Regions from separate parts of the Butyricimonas faecalis genome, predicted to be linked through region 2. Evidence: riboswitches for the same ligand, from Rfam matches in the RefSeq annotation. Region 2 holds a riboswitch; the other holds the start of a gene.
What was found. A riboswitch is a leader RNA that binds a small molecule or an ion and turns the genes downstream of it on or off. The one in region 2 is predicted to bind cobalamin.
Positions count from the first base shown of each region.

Region 1: another riboswitch for cobalamin. It lies ahead of D8S85_RS14280 (TonB-dependent receptor); the one in region 2 lies ahead of D8S85_RS10805 (TonB-dependent receptor).

Region 1 covers NZ_CP032819.1:3,354,968-3,359,682, forward strand. The annotation lists gene D8S85_RS14275 (beta-ketoacyl-ACP synthase III) at 1-813, shown strand, start outside; cobalamin riboswitch at 949-1,150, shown strand; gene D8S85_RS14280 (TonB-dependent receptor) at 1,283-3,502, shown strand; gene D8S85_RS21945 (HmuY family protein) at 3,540-4,715, shown strand, end outside.
Region 2 covers NZ_CP032819.1:2,471,357-2,476,071, reverse strand. The annotation lists gene D8S85_RS10810 (sirohydrochlorin cobaltochelatase) at 1-734, opposite strand, end outside; gene D8S85_RS10805 (TonB-dependent receptor) at 743-2,983, opposite strand; cobalamin riboswitch at 3,038-3,245, opposite strand; cobalamin riboswitch at 3,320-3,519, shown strand; gene D8S85_RS10800 (TonB-dependent receptor) at 3,624-4,715, shown strand, end outside.

The sequences.
Region 1 (4,715 bases), 880 kb from region 2:
GAGGACTTGTTTCGTAAAACAGGTTTGAAGCCGGAAGAAGTGGATTTATTGATTTGCTGTACGGTTACTGCCGACATGCATTTCCCTGCTAACGGAAACGTGATTTCCGATATGGTGGGAATAAAGAATGCTTTTAGTTTTGATCTTAATGCCGGATGTTCCGGTTTTCTATACGGTTTAACCACGGCAACGCAGTACGTGGAGAGCGGACGCTATAAGAAAGTGATTGTTGTGGGGGCTGAGAAGATGTCGGCGATCACGGATTACACGGATCGGGCAACTTGTCCTATTTTCGGTGATGCGGCTGCCGCCGTGTTGCTGGAACCTACCACGGAAGACGTGGGGGTAATTGATCATATCTTACGTTCGGATGGCATGGGACGTGTTCACCTGCACATGAAAGCGGGTGGTTCTTTGAAACCGCCTACCATTGATACGGTTTTGGCTCGTGAGCATTATATCTATCAGGAAGGACAACCGGTGTTTAAACATGCCGTGTCGAACATGGCTGACGTGTCGGTGGAGGTGATGAAACGTAATAATCTGACATCGGAGGACGTGGCTTGGCTGGTTCCTCATCAGGCAAATTTGCGGATCATCAAGGCTACCGGGGAACGGATGGGGTTACCGAAAGAAAAAGTGATGGTGAATATCCACAAGTACGGTAACACGACTTCTGCAACAATCCCGTTGTGTCTGTACGAATGGGAGGACCAGTTGAAGAAGGGGGATAATTTGATCCTTGCTGCTTTCGGTGCCGGTTTCACATGGGGGGCGATTTATTTGAAGTGGGGGTATACTCATAAGGGTTAGATTGTATCGATAACACGATATGCGAAGCTGTTCGGGAAATAACCGGACAGCTTTTTTTATATAATAGGTGTAAGGTATTTTTAGCTGATTATTAGAAAAATAATTGTTTTTTCCATGAAGAGATAAATTATTTTATATATTCGCGTCGATTTTGGTGAGTCCCATGCAGTCTGTATGGGATGTAAGGGAATCCGGTGAGAGTCCGGAACAATACCCGTTGCTGTAATCTCTTTCCCGTTACGCGGGAAGTGCTTAGTTTCCTCATGCCACTGGTTTATCTGGGAAGGCGACATAAGCGGAGAAAGTCAGAAAACCTGCCTGAATCAGATGTTTTTATTGTTCTCGGGAATAAGGATGATAAAAAAGGAAAAATATAGCTGTTGTTTTTGTTAACAGTAACATTTATGAAACCACGGATGTGCGTGCTGTCATGTGGCGTTTATATAATGTTTATGAAAAAATAATAAACATGAAAAGTATCTTGTTGCTAGTATGTGGCGTGTTTGTATTGAATTTTGTGCCAATGTCGAGGCTTATGGCGATTCAACCGGAAGTGATGGCTGATTCGGTGAAAACGGTAAAGTTGACCGGAAAGGTTGTGGATGTTGAAACGGGGGAAGCGATACCTTTATCAACGATCTTGGTAAAAGAGCTGGGTTGGGGAAGTGTTTGCGATACGGAAGGGAAGTTTAAGATTGACGTGCCTGTTAATCGTAAAGCAACTTTGACGGTTCGTTCTGTCGGGTATGAGACTCGTGAAGTTGATGTGGCTCCTGGAACGATCTCCGGGCTTGTTGTTAAGCTGAAAAAGAGCCTGTTGAATTTGGACGAAGTGGTTATTACAGGTACGAGAACGGAGAAGGTGATTTCCGAGGCTCCCGTGATGACCCGTGTCGTTTCTGCCGAGGAGTTACAACGGAATGATTACGAGAGTATGATGGATGTTCTGGAGTACAATATTCCGGGGCTTCGTTTTAACGTGGATCCTCGCGGTAATAATATCCAGATTCAGGGATTGGAAAATAGTTATATCCTTATTTTGGTAGATGGGGAGAGATTATCCCAGACACCCGGGGGACCCATCGATTTCGAACGGCTGAGTACGTCCAATATTAAACGGATTGAGATTTTGAAAGGTGCGGCTTCTGCTCTTTACGGGTCGAGTGCCATGGGTATGGTCGTGAATATCATCACGGATTCTCCGAAACGCTCCTTGGAAGGCTGGGCAAAAGTCCGTTATTCTAAGTTTAATGACTTGCAGTTGGATGCCGGGATCGGGTTGGCTCACAAGGGATTTTTCTCCCAGACTCTTTTCCGTCGTAATTCCACGGATGGATATGATCTTACGCCTGAAACACCCCAATCTTACACGATGAATCCTTCGCATGATATGAATATAGAGGAGAAGGTAGGATGGAATAATGAACGGACGAAAGTGATGGCTTCGGCTTCTTTTTATTGGAATGAAATAAAGAATCCGCCCAAGGGAGAATCTCCAACGCATTATCGTAGTTTGAACAAGACGTTCCGAGCATCATTGGAGCATGCTTTCGGGGAAGAGAATAAGTTGTATGCAGTGTATTACGGAGATTTTTATACCCGTAAGACCGTGTATGATTTGATTGACCTCGCAGATAGTACGAATGCGACTTCTCACGAGCAAACAGTCCGTTTGACGGATATTTATAGTCCCTTGAAGAACGTGGAGATTGTTGGCGGAGTTGAGTGGAACTGGACTCGAAATTATAATAAGATGCAATACGGCAAGGAACAGACCGTGAGAAAAGTGAATGATGCGAATGTTTTCGTGCAGGTGGATTGGCAGATATTGCCGGAGCTGGATTTGGTGGGAGGCTTCCGTTACACGCACCATTCTGTTTTTGGTGATGCGTATACCCCGAAAGTAAATTTGATGTATGCTCCCGGTAGCTTTAAATTCCGTGCCGGGTATAGTCGGGGATTTAAAGCACCCGGTTTGACGGAGTTGTATTCTGATTTTAACATGGGGAGTGTGTCGCATAATATTGGAAATCCAGACTTAAAACCAGAGTATTCCAATTATGTTTCGGTTTCCGCAGAATATACTTACAATGGGCGGTTGAGTGCAAGCGTGGAAGGATACCAGAACACGATAAAAGATAAAATTAATTCTTTTATCATTGACGTGGAAGATCCGGCACCGGGACAGCTGGGAGCGGAAATGCATTATGCAAATGTGGAGGCCGTGCGTATTCGCGGGGTAGAAGGGACATTGACGTATTACCCGATGAAGCAATTGTTACTGAGGGGAACTTATGCTTATACCGATGCGAGAGATCGGGAGACGGATTTGCAATTGTCCGGAAATGCAAAACATGCTTTGAATTTTACCACGACATTGCGCGGTAAATTGTTGAAACGAGATGGTTCTGTTTCTCTCTCCGGACGTTGGACTTCTAAGAAGTTGTCACAGAGTAAATCCACGGAAACGGACGATAGCGGTCAAGAAATAGAGGTGATTCGTGAAAGAACAAAACCGGCTTATAGTCTTTGGAAGTTGGTGGCCCAATATACGCCTTGGCAAAAGAAGTTTATGAGGTTGACGTTAACAGGTGGAATTCAGAATTTATTTGATTATACGGATACGAAACATTACACGACGTATGATGCTGGACGCCGCTTCTTCGGTTCTGTGATATTCCGTTTCTAATAATATGAAAATCTTTAACTTATAATATTGATATAGGATGAAAAAGTTTAATTTAAAATCATGCCTCATGCTATTGGCTTGTTTGGCATTTTCGTTTAATTTTATGGCTTGTACAGATGATGATGGTGACAGTGATGGCCCGGAGGTAGATGATTCTATCCGTACTCGTACTTTTGAATCGGCAGATTATAATAGCGGTTGGAAATATTTTTCTTTCAAAAAAGGAAATTTTGTCGAATTGACAGCAGAACAGGCCACGACAAGTTTGGAGTGGGATGTTGCTTTCAATCGTTACTATGTGAAAACCAATAGTGGGACTTCCGGAAAAGGAAAGGGTGGAGTGCTTGATTCTGGAGAGACAACTTTTGCTGCTGTTACTGGGGATGTGAATGCCGAGTTTGTAGTAGATGATTCTTTGAGGATCATGACTACGATGGGAAATTTTACGAAAGATTCTTATAATCCGGGAATACAATGTGAAGGTTCCAATAGTTGGGCTTGGTATAAATATATGGAGTCTACTTGGTATTATAATCACAATGTTTTTGTTTTCCGTTCTGCTGATGGAAAGAATTGTGCAAAAGTGATTTTCGATACTTACAAAGATAAACTAGGAAATTCTGGTCACATTACATTCCGTTATATGTATGATGGAGAGGCTGATGCCGACATAGAACAGGGAGGAGAGCAACCGGAAGAACCGGAAACACCTGTTACGAACAAAGTGGTTTATGTCGCTTCTTCAAATGCAACAGATCCATGGAAGTATTTTTCTTTTGCTAAAGGGGACTTTGTTGACTTGACAGAGGAACAAGCAGCAACTAGCTTAGATTGGGATATTGCATTTCAACGTTATTATATTCGTACGAATAGCGGAACCTCCGGTAAAGGTCAAGGTGGTGCTTTGGATATGAATAAGACGAGTTTTGATGATGTGCCAAATGTACCGACATCTGGTTATACAATAGATAAGTTGGTTAACATGATGGCCGGGATGGGAAGTTTTGAGGAGAAGAGTGGAAATCCTGCATTCCAATGTAAAGGACAACCAACGTGGGCATGGTTTAATGCTCCTGCAGAAATGAAATGGTATTATAATAATAACGTTTTTGCTATTCAAACGGCAGATGGAAAACATTGGGCAAAGATTATAATGAAGACCTATAAGGGTACGAATGAAAAGGGAAATATAGAATTTGAATATGTCTATCCT
Region 2 (4,715 bases):
TTTTTCGCGTGATCCCCGGCCACGAACATGAACGGGATCAGGGTGACTTCTTTGGCCTTGTTGTTTTCCAATTCTCGGATCACGTCGTCCATCGTGGGATAGCCCTCGATGGTGCCCACGTGATAATTCTTGTGTCCTTGGGCTTTCATCACGTAGTCAAGCATTCCGTAGGTGGAGTTCGCGGGGTGATAGGTGCCGTGGCAAACAAATACGCAATCTCCTTTTGTTTTCCCTTGAAGAGAGGCCGCGATGGCTTTCACGGTGGCTTGATAGTCCTCCGGCGAATGGAGAAGAGCCGTCCCCAGACGGATGTCTTTAAATTTTTTACTGTATAAAGCGACTTCTTTTTGCAGGGCTTCCATTTCAACTCCTACGATGATATTCGTGGGCTGGATGATCAAATGGGTATAACCGTCTGCAATCAGTTTGTCCATGGCTTCCATGGGATTGGGTTTATTCATTCCCTTTTCTTTCAGCCGACGCATAATCATGCGGGAGGTATAGGCTTCGCGGACTTCTACACCGGGAAATGCCTGTGCCACTTTTTTATTGATTGCGTCAATGGTTAATGCCCTGGTATCATCATGAGTCGTTCCGAAATGAACCATGAGAATGGCTACTTTGTCGTTGGGACCGAGATTCTTGAAAATGTCGGAATGTCTGAAACCACCGTCGCCGTGGGCGAAAGTGAATGTGTTTGTCAATAAAAAGAGTGCGATTAATAGGTTCTTCATGATGTTTTTTATTTTGTGAAACGGATAATTAAACTTGCAAATAGTGTTCTGCCCGGGTTTAAGGTGGCATAGTTTACCCCGCTTGGGCGATCGTCGGTCCAATCGAAGAGGTTGTCAATCCCCGCGTTGATTTCGAAGAGAAAATTCCCTACAGGGGCAAAGGTGTGCGTGGTGGCAAAATTCCATAGCTGATACTTGGGCGCACTGACATCGGTGTAGATATCTTCTCCCGTTTTCTTGTCTGTTGTCTTTTTGTAAATGTATTTTGAGCCTTGTATTCTTCCGTTGACGTTAGCCCGAAGGGTGTATTTATTCCACTCGTGACTCCATCCGGCACGGAATGTTGCGGCATGTCTTACCGATTCACTTAAGCGATGGCCGGAATCATCGGCCGCGTAAACGCAGTTGTAAGAACCGGCTGCGGAGAATCCGGCTCCCAGGTAGCTATTGGCCGAGATGTCGAAACCTTTGATGCTGGCTTTGTCTAAGTTTTGGTACATGTTGTGGGTCTTTATCCCGTTGGCTTTCTCTTCGTCCGTGGCACCGATATCGTATTTTTCAATAATGTCTTTTACATCGTTGATGTATCCGTTGGCAGAAATATTCAGGTATTTACCGGCATATTCCACGTTAATGTTGTAATAATTTGCTTTTTCAGGTTTCAAGTCCGGGTTCCCGACCGTGATTGCTCCCCGGTTTTCATAATCGTAATACAATTCTTGAATGCTGGGGGTTTTGAACCCGGCGGCATAGGAAGCTCTGAAATTGAAATTCCCTAAAGTGTACATTAGGGCTATTTTGGGGGTAAAACTGTTTTTGAACATTTCGTTGTACACGTAGCGAAAGCCTGGCAGAATTTGTAAGTTTTTCCAAAGGCGTATTTCATCTTGGGCGTATAAGGCAAACGTGTAAATTCCTTCCGGTTTCTCGAGATTCCCCGGGTTTTTCATGTAATCGTTCGTGTATTCCGTTCCCACGGAGATCTTATTGTAGTCTCCGAGTTTGAATACCCCTTTCAAGTTTGCATTATAATATTTTTGGCGTTTCGTTAATTCTTCATCTCCCACGCGGAAAGTGGTATCCTTTTTACTGACTTGTGCCACCGTGTATAGTTTGTTATACTCGTAATTATCCACGTAAAAGTCGAGAGAGAGATAATCCGTCTCATTTAATTGATAACGCCCTCCGGCTCCGATGTTGTAATCCATGTAGGTCAAATCGTAGGTGTATCCCCCGTCATTTTTTGTTTTTTCTACCGGACGGATTACTTTCCGATCAAAATAGCCTCCTTGGGCGTATAGTTTTAACTGTTTTGTCGGAGAATAGGTGAAATGTTGGTTGACAATGTTGGTGTAAAACCTGCTGGAAGCTTCTCTTTTGGAAAGAATTGCCGTGTCGCCATCCAGTTCGTAAGGGCTTAATTGCCAGCCACCCATCTGGCGTCTTTGATATGAGGTGGAAGAGGTGAACTTTCCAAGATTCAGGTCCACGTTGGCGTTTTGTGAAAAACTGGATTCGCCTCCGACCCGAGTTTTAGATTGCACGTTAACCGGATCCTTGGGGTGCTCCGTGATCACGTTAATAACTCCGGCAATGGCATCGGAACCGTAAAGTGCAGACGCGGCGCCTTTTAAAATCTCGATCCGCTTTACTCTCCCCATGTCGATGCGGGCAAGGTCTGTATTGTTGGACACATCCCCGGCAACTTTCTTCCCATCCACAAGGATAAGGATATATTTGTTGCTCATGCCATTTAGTGTGAAGTAGGATCCCATGACCGTGGGGCGAATGTTGAACGAAGGATTTAACAGTAGTAACGCATCTTCAAAGGAGTTTACTCCCGCGTTCTTTAGATCGGTGCCACTGATCACTTCAACGGGAACGGGAGAATCTTTTAACCGCCGATGTGTTCCCGTGCCTGTTACTACAACCTGATTGAGGTTTACCGGGGTCGCCACAAGGCGGAACAGAATGTCCTCTTTATTCCCATTTACTTTTATGGAACTGACGTCATAACCCGAGTAACTGGCCCGGAGCGTGTATGTACCTTCGGGTACTTTTTCAAGAATGAATTCACCCTTGTTGTCGGTGGCAATTCCGATGCTTGTCCCGATTAACCGAACATTCGCACCGATAAGTGCTTTCCCGCTTTTGGCATCAATGACTCGTCCCTTCAATGTGATCTGTCCTAACGAGGTACTTACTAAGGCTAACATGAATAACGTGGTCAGCACTGCAATTCTTTTCATTATAATGGTGTTTTTAAAGTTTATAATAGTATTCCTGGCCCCGGGAACACGCTATTACCTGTATTTGTCTTGGCAGGTCTCCTGACTAAGCCTAAGAAAGATACCTTCCCGCCCTTTCGGACAGTGGTGTAAGAACCTTTCTTTGAATCTCTTTTATGGAGAAACAGGCATCACAGTAGCGGGCACTGTGCCGGATTCTGACCGGCTTCCCTTTTGTATGTTAATCGAGCATTAACACAGCACCTAAGACATCGCGAATGTATGTATTTTTTGGTAAAGGGTAACTTGTTTTATGCTGATTTATATTGAACTCACGTAAATATTAAAAAAATGTAGTACTTTTGCGCCATGTTTTGGTGCGGAGCCTTCGGTCATGGAGGTAACGCTTAATAGGGAACCCGGTGTGAATCCGGGACTGTACCCGCAGCTGTAAGTTCCTTTACAAGGGATTTTGTACTTTAAATGTCACTGGTAATACCGGGAAGGCAACAAAATCCGGAACAAGTCAGAAGACCTGCCGAACATGAAGAACCATAGCTTTCGGGAAAAAAAGCGAGAGGGAAAATATATTTTACCTTAGACTCATATTGCCTTGAAAACTATGTTGATAATGCTTTATTCATTATTAATATATAGTTGTATGAAAAAAGTTGTTGTATTGGCATTATTGCTGTTTGTGTGCGTCGGTTCGCTTCTCGCTCAAGAGAATGACAAGCGGACGAAGAAAAGTATCACGGACTCGTTGTTCCGTATCGAGCAAGTGAACGTGATGGAGAAAAAGAAGAAAATTGATTTGTTGGGATTAGATGTGCCTTTGCGTTTCGTGCCGATAACGGTGAGTAAGTTGTCGAGCCAGATGCTGGATCGGAAAGGCATCGTGGATTTGATGGATGCCGTTAAGTTTTTGCCGGGAATTGTAGCGAAAGACAAACAATACGGTCAATTCCAGCAGTTTTCTATTCGCGGGCAAGGGAGTGCGGTTGTTATGATTGACGGGATTCGTGACGAGCGGACGTTGAATAATAACGTGCCTTACGGGGATTTGGCTGCCGTGGAATCTATCGAGTTGCTGAAAGGACCCGCCGCTATTTTGGCCGGACATTCGGCCATGGGGGGTGTGTTGAATATCGTGCGCAAGAAAGCGTCGTCTGATTTTTCGGCTAACGCCCGTATCAGTTATGGTAGTTGGGATGAGAGACGGGCTACTCTCGGATTCGGGGGCAAGCTCGTGGGGCCTCTTGAGTATCGTGCCAATGTTAATTATTCAACGGGTGACGGTTGGCGTGAGGTGAATGCAAATCGTTTCTCCGTGTATGGCGCTTTGGGTGCTGATTTGGGAAAGTGGGGACGTGTTGACGTGACCGGTAGCTATGCCGATGACGATTACACGACCGAGATCGGGGCTGCTCCCGTGATGCCCGGTGATATGTTCTACGTGGATGGGGATAAACCGTATGCCTTGAAAGGAGAGCGTCACCCGGAGGCTGATTATCGGGAGGTCTACAATGATTTCGCCAACAATTACATGAAGCGGAAAGTATGGGATATGTCCGTGTCGTACGTCTATCAGATCACGGATTGGATGAAATTGAAAGAACGTTTTTCTTATTTCCATAGCGATTTGGATTATCATTGTATCGAGGGGCTTTCGTACCGTACTTCTAAGGATCCGATATACAAATGGTATTATAACAAGTCGGAGACCGAGAAAGTGTATGTTGACCTGGATACG